Regions from separate parts of the Ottowia oryzae genome, predicted to be linked through region 1. Evidence: riboswitches for the same ligand, from Rfam matches in the RefSeq annotation. Region 1 holds a riboswitch; the other holds the start of a gene.
The links. Region 1 has a riboswitch for S-adenosylhomocysteine ahead of ahcY (adenosylhomocysteinase). Riboswitches for the same ligand answer to the same signal wherever they lie in the genome.
Positions count from the first base shown of each region.

Region 1 (7,654 bases):
TTGAATAGCAACTGGCGCAAACCGCCACCGCGCCATCCACGGCGCGCCACGCCACCAACGGACACCGTCGCCGGACCTGCGCCGGCGACTGGTGTCGTCCCCCTCGCGAAGCAGAGGGGGGAAGGCGCGCAGCGCCTCAGGGGGTGTCAATACCGATACGTATCGGGCTTGTACGGCCCCGCCTTGCTCACGCCGATGTACTTGGCCTGCTCGGTCGTCAGCTCAGTCAGCTTGGCGTTCAGCTTGGCCAGTTGCAGGCGCGCGACCTTCTCGTCCAGGTGCTTGGGCAACACATACACCTGGCCGACTTCGTACGCGTCGGGGCGGGTGAACAGCTCGATCTGCGCGATGGTCTGGTTGGCAAAGCTGCTGCTCATCACGTAGCTGGGGTGGCCGGTGGCGCAGCCCAGGTTCACCAGGCGGCCCTTGGCCAGCAGGATGATGCGCTTGCCACCGGGGAAGATCACGTGGTCCACCTGAGGCTTGATCTCTTCCCACTTGCACTTGGCCTCCAGGCCAGCCACGTCGATCTCGTTGTCAAAGTGACCGATGTTGCAGACGATGGCCTGGTCTTTCATGGCCTTCATGTGCTTGTAGGTGATGACGTCCTTGTTGCCGGTGCAGGTCACAAAGATGTCGGCCAGCGGCGCGGCGTCTTCCATGGTGACCACGCGATAGCCTTCCATGGCGGCCTGCAGCGCGCAGATCGGGTCCACCTCGGTCACCCACACCTGGGCGCTCAGTGCGCGCAGCGCCTGCGCACTGCCCTTGCCTACGTCGCCGTAGCCGCAGACCACAGCGACCTTGCCGGCCACCATCACGTCGGTAGCGCGCTTGATGCCGTCCACCAGCGATTCGCGGCAGCCGTACAGGTTGTCGAACTTCGACTTGGTGACGCTGTCGTTCACGTTGATGGCGCGGAACATCAGCGAACCGGCGGCCGACATTTCCTTCAGGCGGTGCACGCCGGTGGTGGTTTCTTCGGTCACGCCCAGGATCTCAGCGCTCTTGCGGCTGTACCAGGTGGCGTCTTCCTTGAGCTTGGCCTTGATCGCGGCAAACAGCACCTTTTCTTCTTCGCTCTTGGGGTTGGCGAGAACCTTGGGGTTGGTCTCGGCCTGCTTGCCCAGGTGCATCAGCAGCGTGGCGTCGCCGCCGTCGTCCAGGATCATATTGGGGCCTTCGCCCTTGCTGCCTTTCTTGCCGAATTCAAAGATGCGGTGGGTGTAATCCCAGTAATCCTTGAGCGATTCGCCCTTGATGGCGAACACCGGCGTGCCGCTGGCGGCAATGGCGGCGGCGGCGTGGTCTTGCGTGCTGAAGATGTTGCAAGAAGCCCAGCGCACGTCGGCGCCCAGCGCCTGCAGCGTCTCGATCAGCACGGCCGTCTGGATCGTCATGTGCAGGCTGCCGGTGATGCGGGCGCCTTTCAGCGGCTTTTTCTTGGCAAATTCGTCGCGAATGGCCATCAGACCGGGCATCTCGGTCTCGGCAATGGCGATTTCCTTGCGGCCCCACGGGGCGAGGTTGATGTCGGCGATGGCCGAATCGGCGGACACGGGGTTTTTCAAGCGGGCGTTCATCGGTTGGTCCTGTGGCCATGAAGGCCGGTCAAAGAAACAAACCACTGAAGCGAGGCTTCGACAGAAAACTCACCACGCCTGTTCAGTGGGTGAGCGTCGTTGCGAAATGCGTTCCCGAGCCTCACGCCGTGGCTGCCTGTGCGGCACCCGGCGCTGCAACGCCCCTCGGGGAATGGCCGCAAGTATACCCGCCGGCGCGCCGTCCCACCGTTCAGCCAGCGCAAATGGGCAACGGGATTTTCGACATGACATGTCAAAAGTGCTTGACATGACATGTCAGTATTTGCACACTGGAGTCACAAGAAAAATCCCTGCCGCCGCACCCGCCCGGCAGCCCAGAGCCCGCCACCAAGGAGGACGCGCATGAACAACCTGTTCAACCAACTGAGCAACCTGGACACGCTGCTGTCCGCGCTGATGGGCGGCGTAGGTGTGCAGATTCAGCCCATCGCTGGTGATGTGCCGGTGATCCAGGTCAGCATCGAAGGGCGGCAGGAGCTGCCCATCTTCGTCACCTGCTCGGACGCGCAGACCATCTGCCTGTGCTACCTGTGGACCGACGACGACGTGGTGCCCGAGCGCCGCGCCGAACTGCACTCTGCCCTGCTGGACCTGAACCCGTCCGTGCCACTGTCGGCCTTTGGCCGCGTGGGCACGCGATACGTACTCATCGGTGCCCTGTCGTACGGCGCCCGCGCCGAAGACGTGGCGCACGAAGTCGCCGTGCTGAGCGACAACGCCCTGGACGCCCTTGACGCGCTGGCCGATTACCTGCGCTGAAGCCCCCAACCGAACCCACTGGAGCCCCGCCATGTCCGTCATCAAAAAACTCGTCACCCTGCTGCGCGGCAGCGCCCGCGAAATCGGCCAGAGCGTGGTGGACAGCAACGCCACCCGCATCTATGAGCAGGAAATCGTCGACGCCAAGGCCAGCATCGCCGAAGCCAAGACCGAACTGACCTCGGTGATGGCCAAAGAGATGCAGTCCGCACGCGAGATCGAGCGCATCCAGGGCGACATCCGCCGCCAGGAAGATCTGGCGCTGCAGGCGCTGGAGAAAACCGAGGACGGCCTGGCCTTGAAGGTGGCCGAACGCGTGGCCGGGCTAGAGGCGGAGCTGCAAGCGCAAACGGCGTCGCACGCCGGTTTTGCGGTGCAGGTGTCGCGCCTGAAGGACTTGATCAAGGCGGCCGAAGGGCGCGTGCGCGAACATGAGCGCGAGATCGGCATCGCCAAGACCACCGAAAGCGTTTACCGCGCCACGCAATCCATCTCGGACAACATCGGCAGCACTGGCTCTAAGCTGACCAGCGCCCGCGAGTCACTGGAGCGCATCAAGAAGCGGCACGAGGACCTGGCCGACCGCATGGCCGCCGCTGAAGCGCTGGAGAAAGAGTTCGGCCACAAGGCGCTGGACAACGAGCTGGCTGCGGCGGGCATTGGCGACAACGACAAGAGCCGCGCGCAAGCGGTGATGGCGCGGCTGCGCGCCCGCCAGGCTGCGCCCGCCTCAGCCGCATCGCCCGTCACGGGCAACGGCGACACGCCGTCCGCCTGAACACCCGAGCCGCCGCAGCGCGCCCCAGCATGAGCCCCGTCCCACCGGCCCCGCCGCGCAGCAAGCCCCAGCGCTGGCAGCGCTCCGACCGCGCGCTGGAAGCGGTGCAGGTGGCCTTCGATGTCGAAGAAGCGGTGCTGGAGGCCATTCGCGTGGCGGCGTTTCACGACAACGTGTCCACGTCGCAACAAATCCGCAGCGTGCTGGGCCTGCCAGTGGCGGCGCGCCCTAAGCGCCCCAGGCTGACCGTGACGCTGGACGCCTCGGACTACGCGATGCTGGCCGAACGCTACGGCCTGTCGCCCGACGACCGCCTGGGCATCAAAGAGGCGGCCACGCAAGAGTTGATTGCCTTCGTGCCGCCCCGCCCGGCGCCCAAGAAACGCAAAAGCTGACCCAACCACCGCCATTCACCTTCGCAACCCCCGACCCAGCCAGCCGCCATGCAGGAATTCATCGCCGTCATCTTGGGCTTTCCCGCCATCGTCTACAGCATCTTGCTGGCGGTGGTGCTGGTGTACTGGGTGGCCGCCGTGATCGGCATGGTGGATTTCGGCGAAAGCGACATTGACCTGGATCTGGCCGACCCCAGCGACCTGAGCACCATCGCCAGCTACGTCGTGGCCTTTGGCCTGACCGGCGTGCCGTTCTCCATCGTGGTCACGCTGCTGGTGCTCACGGGCTGGACGATGTGCACGCTGGCGTCGATCTGGCTCATGCCGTGGGTGCCCACGCTGCTGCTCAAGATTGTGGTGGGGCTTGTGCTGCTCGCCGTGTGCTTTGCGCTGTCGATCATCGTCACGGCGCGCCTGGTGCGGCCGCTGCGCGGCTTGTTTGTGACGCAGTACGGGCGCAGCAACAACGAGCTGGTGGGGCAAGTTTGCGTCATCACCACCGGCAGCGTGGACGAGCGCGAAGGCCATGCCGAGGTGGCCCAGCGCGGCGCGGGCATTTTGATCCGCGTGTGGGCCGCCACACCCAATACCTTGACGCGCGGCAGCCGCGCCGTCATCACCGAATACGACGCCGCCCAGCGGCGCTACCTGGTCCAAGCACTGGAGGGAGAAACATGAAGACGACTCTGTATCCGCTGCGCCGTTGACGCGCGCCGTGCGCGCGGGCAGCGGCCCACACCCCTGGTTCAACCCTCTCTAGCGAGTCGCTTCATGTCTCCTTCGGTCATCACTTTCCTGGTCGTTGCCGGCGTTTCGGTCGTCGTGCTGTTCGGCATCTTTGCCCTGTTCTCGCGCTTCTATCACAAGGTCGAGCAAGGCCACGCGCTGATCATCAACCCCTTCAAGGGCGAGCCCAAGGTGACCTTCACCGGCGGCCTGGTGCTGCCCATCATCAACAAGGCCGAGTTGATGGACATCTCGATCAAGACGATCGAGATCGACCGCTCGGGCGACCAGGGCTTGATCTGCGCCGACAACATCCGCGCCGACATCAAGGTGAAGTTCTTCGTTCGCGTGAACCAGACTTCAGAGGACGTGCTGCACGTGGCGCAATCCATCGGCTGCGACCGCGCCTCCAACCAGTCCACGCTGGAAGACCTGTTTTCGGCCAAGTTCTCCGAAGCACTGAAGACCGTGGGCAAGGCCATGGATTTCGTGGACCTGTACGACGCGCGCGACGTGTTCCGCGACAAGATCATGAGCCAGATCGGCAACGACCTGTCCGGCTACGTGCTTGAAAGCTCGGCCATTGACTACCTCGAGCAGACACCGCTGGCGCGCCTGGATTCCAACAACATCCTCGACGCGCAGGGCATCAAGAAGATCACGCAACTGACGGCGGTGGAGCACGTCACCACCAATGAGCTGCGCCGCAACGAAGAAATGCAGATCAAGAAGAAGGACGTGGAGACGCGAGAGGCACTGCTGGAGCTGGAGCGCCAGCAGGCCGACGCCATGGCGCGCCAGGCGCGTGAAGTCGCCACCGTGAAGGCACGCGAAGAAGCCGAGACTGCCAAGATCCAGGCCGAGGAGCGCAGCCGCTCCGAGCTGGCGCGCCTGCAGGCCGAACAGCAGATTGCCGTGCAAAACGAAAACGTGCTGCGCGAAAAGGAAGTGGCCGAGAACAACCGCAAGCGCGCCGTGGTGGTCGAGCAAGAACGCGTGACGCGCGCGCAAGAGCTGGAAGTGGTGGCGCGCGAGAAGGAAGTGACGCTGCAGCGCATCGAGAAGGACAAGTCGGTCGAAGTGCAGAAGAAAGCCATTGCCGACGTGATCCGCGAGCGCATCGTAGTCGAACGCACGGTGGCCGAGCAGGAAGAGGCCATCAAGGAAGTGCGCGAAGTGGCCGAAGCTGATCGCACGCGCAAGGCACTGGTGATCGGCGCCGAAGCGGCGGCCGAGGAAAAAGTCATCCTGGAAGTGAAGGCCGCCGAAGCGCAAGAACGCAAGGCGCGCCACAAAGCCGCCGAAGACCTGATGCTGGCCGACGCGCGCCTGAAGGTGGCCGAGCGCGAGGCCGAAGCGAAGAAACGCGACGCCGAGGGCATCGAAGCGCTGACGGCAGCCCCCGGCCTGGCCGAGGCCAAGGTGCAGGTGGCCAGCGCCAGCGCCAAGCTGGCCACGCTGGAGGCCGAAGCCACCGGCAAGGAAAAAGTGGGCCGCGCCGAAGCGCAGGTCATCGAAGTGCAGGCCCAGGCCGAGGCGGTGGGCTTGCGCGCCCGCATGGAAGCCGAAGCGGCCGGCAAGGAAAAAGTCGGCCAGGCCGAAGCGCTGGTGCGCTCGGTGGACGCGGAGGCACTGGCCAAGATGGGCGACGCCGAGGCGCACAACATCGACGTGAAGTTCAACGCCGAAGCGCGCGGGCTGAAAGAGAAGTTCGAAGCCATGAAGGCCATGAGCCAGGAAACGCGCGAGCACGAGGAATACCGCATGCGCCTGGAGCGCGCGCACCTCGAAACACTCAAGCAGATCGAGGCACAGCAGCTGATCGCCAAGGAACAGGCCGAGGTGCTGGGCGTGGCGCTGAAAAACGCACGCATCGACATCGTGGGTGGCCAGGGCGACTATTTCGACAGCTTCGTGCGCGCGCTGTCCGTGGGCAAGGGCATCGACGCGGCCGTCAACAAGAGCGACACGCTGCAGGTGGCCTTCAAGGAGCAGCTGGCGGGCCAGCGCGACGTGGTGGAAGACGTCAAGCAGATCCTGGGTGCGGCGGGGCAATCGTCGGGTGAGCTGCAAAGCCTGACGGTGTCGGCGCTGATCGCGCGCGTGATGCAAAGCGGCACGGCAGACCAAAAGCAGGCGCTGCAACAACTGACGCAAAGCCTGACCACGCCCAAGTGATGGCCGAACGCGCCTGATGGCAACGGTTTTGGCATTTATGTACCGCCAGACCACAGCAATCAAGCGCCAGCAGCTTCTTTTTTAATAGCACGAGGTGGCATGAGCAAACCATTGCATCGCAACGCCACGGCGGCGCGCGCGGACGAAGCGCGGCCCTTTCGCCACTGGCTGGCGACGCAACCGCGGGCTGAGGAGCTGCCGGCGCTGCTGCGCGCCCCCGAGGGCGCATTGACGCGCTAGCGCCGGCCATGTTCATCCTGCCCATCCTCCTGGTGCCCTTGGTCTTCGGCCTGGCCATCCATCGCCTGGTGGATATCCCTCGCCAGCTCTCGCGCGGCACGCTGCGGCTGCCAGGCAGGCGGCACGTGGTGCTGCACGCGGCCACCATCGCCGCGTACGCGGTGCTGCTGGGCTACACCGTGGCGCTGGGCTTGGCCTTGGTGCACGCGCTGGTGGCGGCACAAGACCGTGCGGCGGCGTACCTAGCGCTGCTGGGCTACGTGGTCGCCTACCCGGTGGTGTACTTCCTTGCAGCATGGGTCTTCTTCTACGGCCTGCGCCCCAAGCAGACTTCAAAAAATCAAATTTGATAGCTGCCAGCGCTTGATACACAAGCGCTGGCGCCACTTTTTAAAAGCCAACGCCATGACCACCACGCCCGACTCCGCCATCGACGCCAGCGTGGCCGAAAGCAGCAGCTACGACCTGCTGAAAAAGCGCCTGGAGGCGCAGGGCGATGCGCTGCTGACGAAGGCGCAAACGCTGAACGCCGCGCGCATTGAACAATTCGGCCAGCGCGATCAAGAGCTGCTGATGCGCCTGCGCGCGCGCACCGAACACAACTGCGTGGCGCGCGATCTGGCCTATATCGGCGGCAACCGTCTGCTGTTTGGCTACAACGTCTTCATGGGCCTGCGGCGCGAGACGCGGGTGGAAGACGTGTTCGCCATCTATGAGCTGGCGGCGCCAGAGGCCGGCGCGCAGGGCGCCCCGGAAGGCGACGAGCTGGTGCCGGTACCCATCGCCGGCAGCTTTCTGGACGACCCGCGCTTTGTCGCCGACTTCAACGAGCTGTACACCTATTACAAGCAGGCCACGCTGCAGCTGCTGCGGCCCACGCAAGACTTTTTGCTGGCCTCGTTCCAGATCGGGCAGACGGCCAGCGACATCCGCGTGTTCCGCTGGGCGCGCGGCAACGACGGTTCGCTGAAGTA
Region 1 is NZ_CP027666.1:101,055-108,708, forward strand. It holds gene ahcY (adenosylhomocysteinase) at 147-1,583, opposite strand; S-adenosyl-L-homocysteine riboswitch at 1,668-1,756, opposite strand; gene C6570_RS00480 (YjfI family protein) at 1,947-2,363, shown strand; gene C6570_RS00485 (PspA/IM30 family protein) at 2,395-3,141, shown strand; gene C6570_RS00490 (hypothetical protein) at 3,171-3,536, shown strand; gene C6570_RS00495 (ubiquinone biosynthesis protein) at 3,585-4,214, shown strand; gene C6570_RS00500 (hypothetical protein) at 4,308-6,440, shown strand; gene C6570_RS18060 (hypothetical protein) at 6,540-6,680, shown strand; gene C6570_RS00505 (hypothetical protein) at 6,689-7,030, shown strand; gene C6570_RS00510 (DNA repair ATPase) at 7,086-7,654, shown strand, end outside.

Region 2 (7,654 bases), 510 kb from region 1:
ACGGTGCTGGTGGTGCTGCACGACCTGCAGCAGGTGCGCGCCGCCTTCCCCCGCACGCTGATGCTGGCGCGCGAGCTGGTGGCCTGCGGCCCAACCGACGAGGTGCTGACCCCCGGCAACCTGCGCCGCCTGCAAGTAATGCCCGAAGCTTTTGACGAACGCGCCCCGGTGTGCGAAGTGCCCACCGACGCGGGCGTCACGGCGCCCGCCGGTGGCCACACGCACAACCACGAGCACAGCCACGCCCATGACCACACCGGCCATGGCGCGCACGAGCACCGCACGCCGGAGCCCACCCGATGAGCACCGCCACCATGGACGTCAGCCTGTGGAGCCTGCTGATCGGCCCGCTGACCGAGTTCGGCTTTATGCGCCGCGCGCTGGTGGGCTGCCTGGCGCTGTCGCTCAGCTGCGCGCCGGTGGGCGTGTTCTTGCTGCTGCGCCGCATGAGCCTGACGGGCGACGCCATGGCCCACGCCGTGCTGCCCGGCGCGGCCATCGGCTATCTGATCGCCGGGCTGTCGCTGCCAGCGATGACGTTCGGCGGCGTGGTCGCCGGCCTGCTGGTGGCGGTGGGTTCGGGGCTGGTGGCGCGCTCTACGGTGCTGCGCGAAGACGCCAGCCTGGCCGCGTTCTATCTGATCTCGCTGGCGCTGGGCGTGCTGATCGTCTCCACGCGCGGCAGCAACGTCGACTTGCTGCACGTGCTGTTTGGCACCGTGCTGGCGCTGGACAATGGCGCGCTGGCGCTGCTGGTGGGCACGGCCATCGTCACGCTGCTGGCGTTGGCGCTGCTTTACCGCCCGCTGGTGCTGGAGTGTGTGGACCCGCAGTTCCTGCGCAGCGTGAGCCGCCTGAGCCCCGTCGCGCACTACGGCTTTCTGTGCCTGCTGGTCATCAACCTGGTGGCCGGTTTTCACGCATTGGGCACGCTGATGGCCGTGGGCATGATGGTGCTGCCCGCCGCCGCCGCGCGCCTGTGGGTGCGCAGCCTGCCCGCGCTGATGGCGCTGGCCACCGGGCTGGCGCTGGCCGCGTCGGTCACCGGGCTGCTGCTGTCGTACCACGTGGAGTGGCCGACCAGCCCGGCCATCGTGCTGTGCCTGGGCGCGGCGTACCTGGCGTCGCTGGTACTGGGGCGCAATGGGCTGTGGCGCGGCGGGGCGCGGTCTGCGCGACGCCACCTGCAGCGCTAAGGCCTGCTTGGATTCTGAACCAAAACCCTTTCTGGCGCAGGCCACAACTGCGCAAGCAGCTATGAAAAAACGAGCATTCACCACCGCATTGACCGCCCTGGCGCTGGGCGCCAGCCTGTGCAGCGCTGCCCACGCTGCCGAGCCGCTGCGCGTGGTCGCCACCTTCAGCATCCTGGCCGACATGGTGCGCCAGGTGGGCGGCGACCGCGTGGCGGTGCAGGCGCTGGTCGGCCCCGGCGAAGACGCGCACGTGTTCCAGCCATCGCCCGCGCAGGCGCGGCAGGTGGGGCAGGCACAGCTGCTGGTGGCCAACGGCCTGGGCTACGAGGGTTGGATGGCCCGGCTGGTGCAAAGCGCCGGCTACCGCGGCCCCACGGTGCAGGCCACCAACGGCGTGCGCCCGCTGGACGCCGCCCCGGGCGACGACCACGATCACCACCATGGCGACGGCGATCACGACCACGACGCGCACGCCGGCCACACCGATCCGCACGCCTGGCAAAGCGCGGCCAACGCGCAGGTCTATGTGAAGAACATCGTCAACGGGCTGTGCGCGGCCGACGCGGCAGGCTGCGCCGACTACCGCGCGCGCGGTGAGCGCTACACGGCCGAGCTGCGCCAGCTGGACGCCGACATCCGCGCCGTCTGGGCGCCGGTGCCAGCGGCGCAGCGCAAGGTCATCACCTCGCACGCGGCGTTCGGCTACTACGGGCAGGCGTACGGCGTGCGCTTTTTGGCGGCGCGCGGCGTCAGCACCGACAGCGAGCCGTCTGCCAAGGCGGTGGCGCAGTTGGTACGTTTGATTCGCACCGAAAAAGTTCGGGCCCTGTTCATCGAGAACATCAGCGACCCGCGCCTGATGGAGCAGCTGGCCCGCGAAACGGGCGTGCGCGCCTCGGGCAGCCTGTATTCCGACGCGCTGACCAAAACCGGCGGCGACGCCGACACCTACGTGCAGATGATGCGCACCAACACCGCGCGCATGGTGGCGGCCGTCAAGGGCACGTCATGAGCATCGGCGCCTCAGGCACCTGAAACTACCGCCAAGGCGGGCGCCCTCAGTTTTTGACTTCCAGGTGCCAGTGCGAGATGTCCAGCACCTCGCAGTCGGGCGCATCGCCCGGGGCGCCCACGCGGTCCACCACCAGCCAGGGGCCCGCATCCAGCGCCAGCAGCGGGTGGTGCCACACGCCCGCGTTCAGGTTGATACCCTGGTGCCCGTCGGTGATGAAGCCGTGCAGGTGCTCCGGCGCAAGGGCCGCCGCATCCAGCGTGGGCGCGGCCACCACGATCCCCATGCGCAGCGCGGCGCCGAAAGGGGCGAACGATTGGCTGCCCCGGTGGTGGCGCTCCATCAGCCGCAGCGGCGCCGGGCACGCCACCGCGTCGGCCACGAACAGGTTGAACGCCAGCGCGCCACCGTCGGCGCTGGGGCGGCCCAAGTCGTGGTGGCGCTGGCAGGTGCCTGCGTTGATGGCCACGCGCTGGGACGCGCTTTGGGTGTCGATGACCTGCCCGAACGGCGCGAACGCCTGCGCCGTCAGCGGGCGCAGCGCCAGGGGCACTCGCGGGGCACTCGCCATCAGTGCACGGCGCCGATGAAGCCCGCCAGTTCGGCCGTTTGGGGGGCGGCGAACACGTCGCGCGCCGGGCCTTGCTCATGGATGCGGCCGTGGTGCATGAACACCAGCTGGTCGCCCACGTCTCGGGCAAAGCGCATCTCGTGCGTGACCATGATCAGCGTCATGCCTTCGGCGGCCAGTTGCTTGACGACGGCCAGCACTTCGTTGACCAGCTCCGGGTCCAGCGCCGAGGTGATCTCGTCGCACAGCAGCACCTTGGGCTGCATGGCCAGGGCGCGCGCGATGGCCACGCGCTGCTGCTGACCGCCGCTCAGCTGGTCGGGGTAGGCGTCGTACTTGGCTCCCAGGCCGACTTTGTCCAGCATCTGGTGCGCCAGCGCCGCCGCGTCGGACTTGGACACGCCTTTGACGACCACCGGCGACAGCGCCACGTTCTGCCCTGCGGTGAGGTGCGGGAACAGGTTGAACTGCTGGAAGACCATGCCCACGTTCATGCGCAGCGCGCGCAGCTGCGCGGGCGTGGCCTCGGCGCCCTTGAGCACCGCGTTGTCCACGACGATCTCGCCCTGGTCGATGCGTTCCAGCCCGTTCACCGATCGCAGCAAGGTGCTCTTGCCCGAACCGCTGCGGCCGATGATGGCGACCACCTGGCCGCTTTGCACCTGCAGGTCCACGCCCTTGAGCACGTGGTTCTGGCCAAAGTGCTTGTGCACCGAACGAACGTCAACGAGCGGCATTGAGTTTTTTCTCCAGGTGGCTGGCGGCCATGGACAGCGGCCAGCACAGAATGAAATAGCCGGCAGCGACCAGCCCGTAGATGAGGAAGGGCTGGAACGTGGCGTTGGCCAGCATCGAGCCGATCTTGCTCAGCTCGGTCATGCCGATGATGGACGCCACCGCCGTGCCCTTGACGATCTGCACCGAAAAGCCCACGGTGGGCGCCACCGACAAGCGCAGCGCCTGCGGCAGCACCACGTGGCGCATCTGCTGCACATAACCCATGGCCAGGCTGGATGAGGCTTCCCATTGGCCGCGCGGCACGGCCTCGACGCTGCCGCGCCACACTTCGGCCAGGTAGGCGCTGGTGTACAGCGTCAGCCCAATGGCCGCCGCCGTCCACGGCGAGATGCTGTAGCCGGCCATGGACGCACCGAAGAACACCAGGAACATCTGCATCAGCAGCGGCGTGTTCTGAAACAGCTGGATGTACCCGCGGCTGATGCGGCGCGCCAGCGGCCAGTGGCCCAAGCGGGCGAACAGCACCAGCAGGCCCATCGCGCCGCCCAGCACGAAGGCCAGCAGCGACAGCAGCAGCGTGGCCAGCAGGCCTTCGAACAGCTTGGCCAGGATCGGCATCAAGGGGATGTCGGCGATCATGATCAATGCGCCTGTTGGGCCACGGCCTGCGGCGCCCGCTGCCGCTTGAGCGCGGGGCGACCGACAACCCAGCGCTGGCCCGCCCACGTCAACACATGGCGCAGGAACCACGCCAGCAGGAAGTACATGGCGGTGACCACCAAGTAGGTTTCAAACGCGCGGAAGTTGCGCGACTGGATGAAGTTGGCGGCAAAGGTCAGATCCTGCGCGGCAATCTGCGACACCACCGACGTGCCCAGCATGACGATGACGATCTGGCTGGTGAGCGCCGGCCACACGCGCTGCAGGGCCGGGCGCAGCACCACGTGGCGAAAGTACGCCCAGCGCCCCATGCCCAGGGCGTTGGCGGCCTGAACATGCACAAACTCCTTGAAAACGAATCAGCCAACGCGGGCGCCTGCAGCGGCGAACGGTGCGGCCAGCGCCTGCAACCACCACCCACCGCCGCCAAGCGGATCGGGCCCAATGCGGCAGCTGTTGCGAGATTCATGCCAGCCCCGCGCCGCCGGGCGTGAATGCGCTGCGCCCGCGCCGACGGCGGGCCACGCCCCGCCACCGTGCGCACCCACGGGCGACCCGGCTTGGTGCATCGCGCACCAAAGGCGACCGCGCCGCAGGCGTGCGCGTACGTGCTGCATAGCGCCCCCGCGTGCACGAACTACGCAACAGGCGCAGGCAACATAAAATCACCGGTTACCCAAGGAGCGCTGCAGCGACCGCCCACGTCGCCAGGCTTGGGCCGCATTCACTCAACGGCGCTCACCTGAACTGTTTCGTGCCCCCACAGGTGAGCCCCATGAACGCCGCTGCTTTGACCCCCCCACCCATGCGCCTGGCCGGCTTGGAGCCGGTGCAGATCGACGCCGGCTCCCTCTTCGTCAACGTGGGCGAGCGCACCAACGTCACCGGTTCCAAAGCCTTCGCGCGGATGATCCTGAACGACCAGTTTGAGGAAGCCCTGTCGGTGGCGCGCCAGCAGGTGGAAAACGGCGCGCAGGTGGTCGACGTCAACATGGACGAAGCCATGCTGGATTCGGAAGCGGCGATGGTGCGCTTTCTGAACCTGATGGCCAGCGAGCCCGACATCGCCCGCGTACCGGTGATGGTCGATTCCAGCAAATGGAGCGTGATCGAAGCGGGCCTGCGCTGCCTGCAGGGCAAGGGCATCGTCAACTCGATCAGCATGAAGGAGGGCGTGGAGCCCTTCAAGCACCACGCGCGCCTGATCAAGCGCTACGGCGCCGCCGCCGTGGTGATGGCGTTCGACGAGCAAGGCCAGGCCGACACCTACGCGCGCAAGGTGGAGATCTGCGAGCGCGCCTACCGCATCCTGGTGGACGAGGTGGGCTTTGCGCCCGAAGACATCATCTTCGACCCCAACATCTTTGCCGTGGCCACCGGCATCGAAGAGCACAACAACTACGCCGTCGAATTCATCGAGGCCACGCGCTGGATCAAGCAGAACCTTCCCGGCGCCAAGGTGAGCGGCGGCGTCAGCAACGTGTCGTTCAGCTTCCGCGGCAACGACCCGGTGCGCGAGGCGATCCACACCGTGTTCCTGTACCACGCCATCCAGGCGGGCATGGACATGGGCATCGTCAACGCGGGCATGGTGGGCGTGTACGACGACCTGGACGCCGAGCTGCGCGAGCGCGTGGAAGACGTGGTGCTGAACCGCCGGCCCGACGCCGCCGAGCGCCTGCTGGAGATCGCCGAAAGCGCCAAGGGCGCCGCCAAGGACGACAGCAAGAAGCTGGAATGGCGCGGCACGCCCGAGCACCCCAAGACGGTGAATGAGCGGCTGAGCCACGCGCTGGTGCACGGCATTACCGACTTCATCACCGAAGACACCGAAGAGGCCTACCAGCAGGTGCTGGCCAAGGGCGGGCGCCCGCTGCACGTGATCGAAGGGCCGCTGATGGACGGCATGAACATCGTGGGCGACCTGTTCGGCGCGGGCAAGATGTTCTTGCCGCAGGTGGTGAAGTCGGCCCGCGTGATGAAGCAGGCCGTGGCGCACCTGATTCCCTACATCGAGGAAGAAAAGAAGCGCGACGAAGCCGCCGGGCGCGACGTGCGCAGCAAGGGCAAGATCGTCATCGCCACCGTCAAGGGCGACGTGCACGACATCGGCAAGAACATCGTCACCGTGGTTCTGCAGTGCAACAACTTCGAGGTGGTGAACATGGGCGTGATGGTGCCCTGCCACGAGATACTGGCGCGCGCCAAGGTGGAGGGCGCCGACATCGTGGGCCTGTCGGGCCTGATCACGCCCAGCCTGGAAGAGATGCAGTACGTGGCTGGCGAGATGCAGAAGGACGAGCACTTTCGCATCAAGAAGATTCCGCTGCTAATCGGCGGGGCCACCACCAGCCGCGTGCACACCGCCGTCAAGATCGCGCCGCACTATGAAGGCCCGGTGGTCTACGTACCCGACGCCTCGCGCAGCGTGGGCGTGGCGCAGGGCCTGCTGGGCGACCAGGCGGCGCAGTTCGTGGCCGACACGCAGGCCGACTACGACAAGGTGCGCCAGCTGCACGCCAACAAGAAGCAGCAGCCGCTGTGGCCCATCGACAAGGCGCGCGCCAACAAGACACGCATCGACTGGGCTGCCTACACGCCGCCCGCGCCCAAGTTTCTGGGCCGCCGGCTGATCCACCACATCGACCTGGCCGAGCTGGTGCCCTTCATCGACTGGACGCCCTTCTTCCAGACCTGGGACCTGCACGGCAAGTACCCCGCCATCCTCACCGACGAGGTGGTGGGCGAAGAAGCCACCCGCGTGTTTGCCGACGCGCAGGCCATGCTCAAGCAGATCGTTGACGCCCGCTGGCTGACGGCCAACGCCGTCGTCGGCTTCTGGCCCGCCAACACCGTGCAGGACGACGACATCGCGCTGTACACCGACGAATCGCGCCAAAGCGTGGCGCTGACCTGGTACGGCCTGCGCCAGCAGGCTGAAAAACAGGAAGACGCCGCCGGCGTGCTGCGCCCCAGCCGCTGCCTGGCCGACTTCGTCGCGCCAGCATCCGCTACAACTTCAGTAGCTGCCGGCGCTGGTGCAGCGGGCGCCAGCGGCGGTTTTGGCTTGAAAGACTACATCGGTGCCTTCGCCGTCACCGCCGGCCTGGGCGTGGACGCCAAAGAGGCGCAATTCCTGGGCCAGCACGACGACTACAGCGCCATCATGCTCAAGGCCCTGGCCGACCGCTTGGCCGAAGCCGGCGCCGAATGGTTGCACTGGCGCGTACGCACCGACTGGTGGGGCTACGCCGCCGACGAGCAGTTGGACAACGACAGCATGATCGCCGAGCAGTACCGCGGCATCCGCCCCGCGCCCGGCTACCCCGCCTGCCCCGACCACAGCGTCAAGCGCCCCCTGTTCGAGCTGCTGGGCGCCCACGACGTCGGCATGCACCTGACCGACGCCTACGCCATGACGCCCGCCGCCAGCGTCAGCGGCTTTTACTTCAGCCACCCCGACAGCACGTACTTCAA
Region 2 is NZ_CP027666.1:607,296-614,949, forward strand. It holds gene aztA (zinc ABC transporter ATP-binding protein AztA) at 1-303, shown strand, start outside; gene C6570_RS02845 (metal ABC transporter permease) at 300-1,196, shown strand; gene C6570_RS02850 (metal ABC transporter solute-binding protein, Zn/Mn family) at 1,258-2,208, shown strand; gene C6570_RS02855 (ureidoglycolate lyase) at 2,255-2,779, opposite strand; gene C6570_RS02860 (amino acid ABC transporter ATP-binding protein) at 2,779-3,516, opposite strand; gene C6570_RS02865 (amino acid ABC transporter permease) at 3,503-4,156, opposite strand; partial or broken gene C6570_RS02870 (ABC transporter permease subunit) at 4,159-4,512, opposite strand; S-adenosyl-L-homocysteine riboswitch at 4,850-4,924, shown strand; gene metH (methionine synthase) at 4,983-7,654, shown strand, end outside.
Region 2: linked by a shared signal. The riboswitch ahead of metH (methionine synthase) and the one ahead of ahcY (adenosylhomocysteinase) in region 1 are both predicted to bind S-adenosylhomocysteine.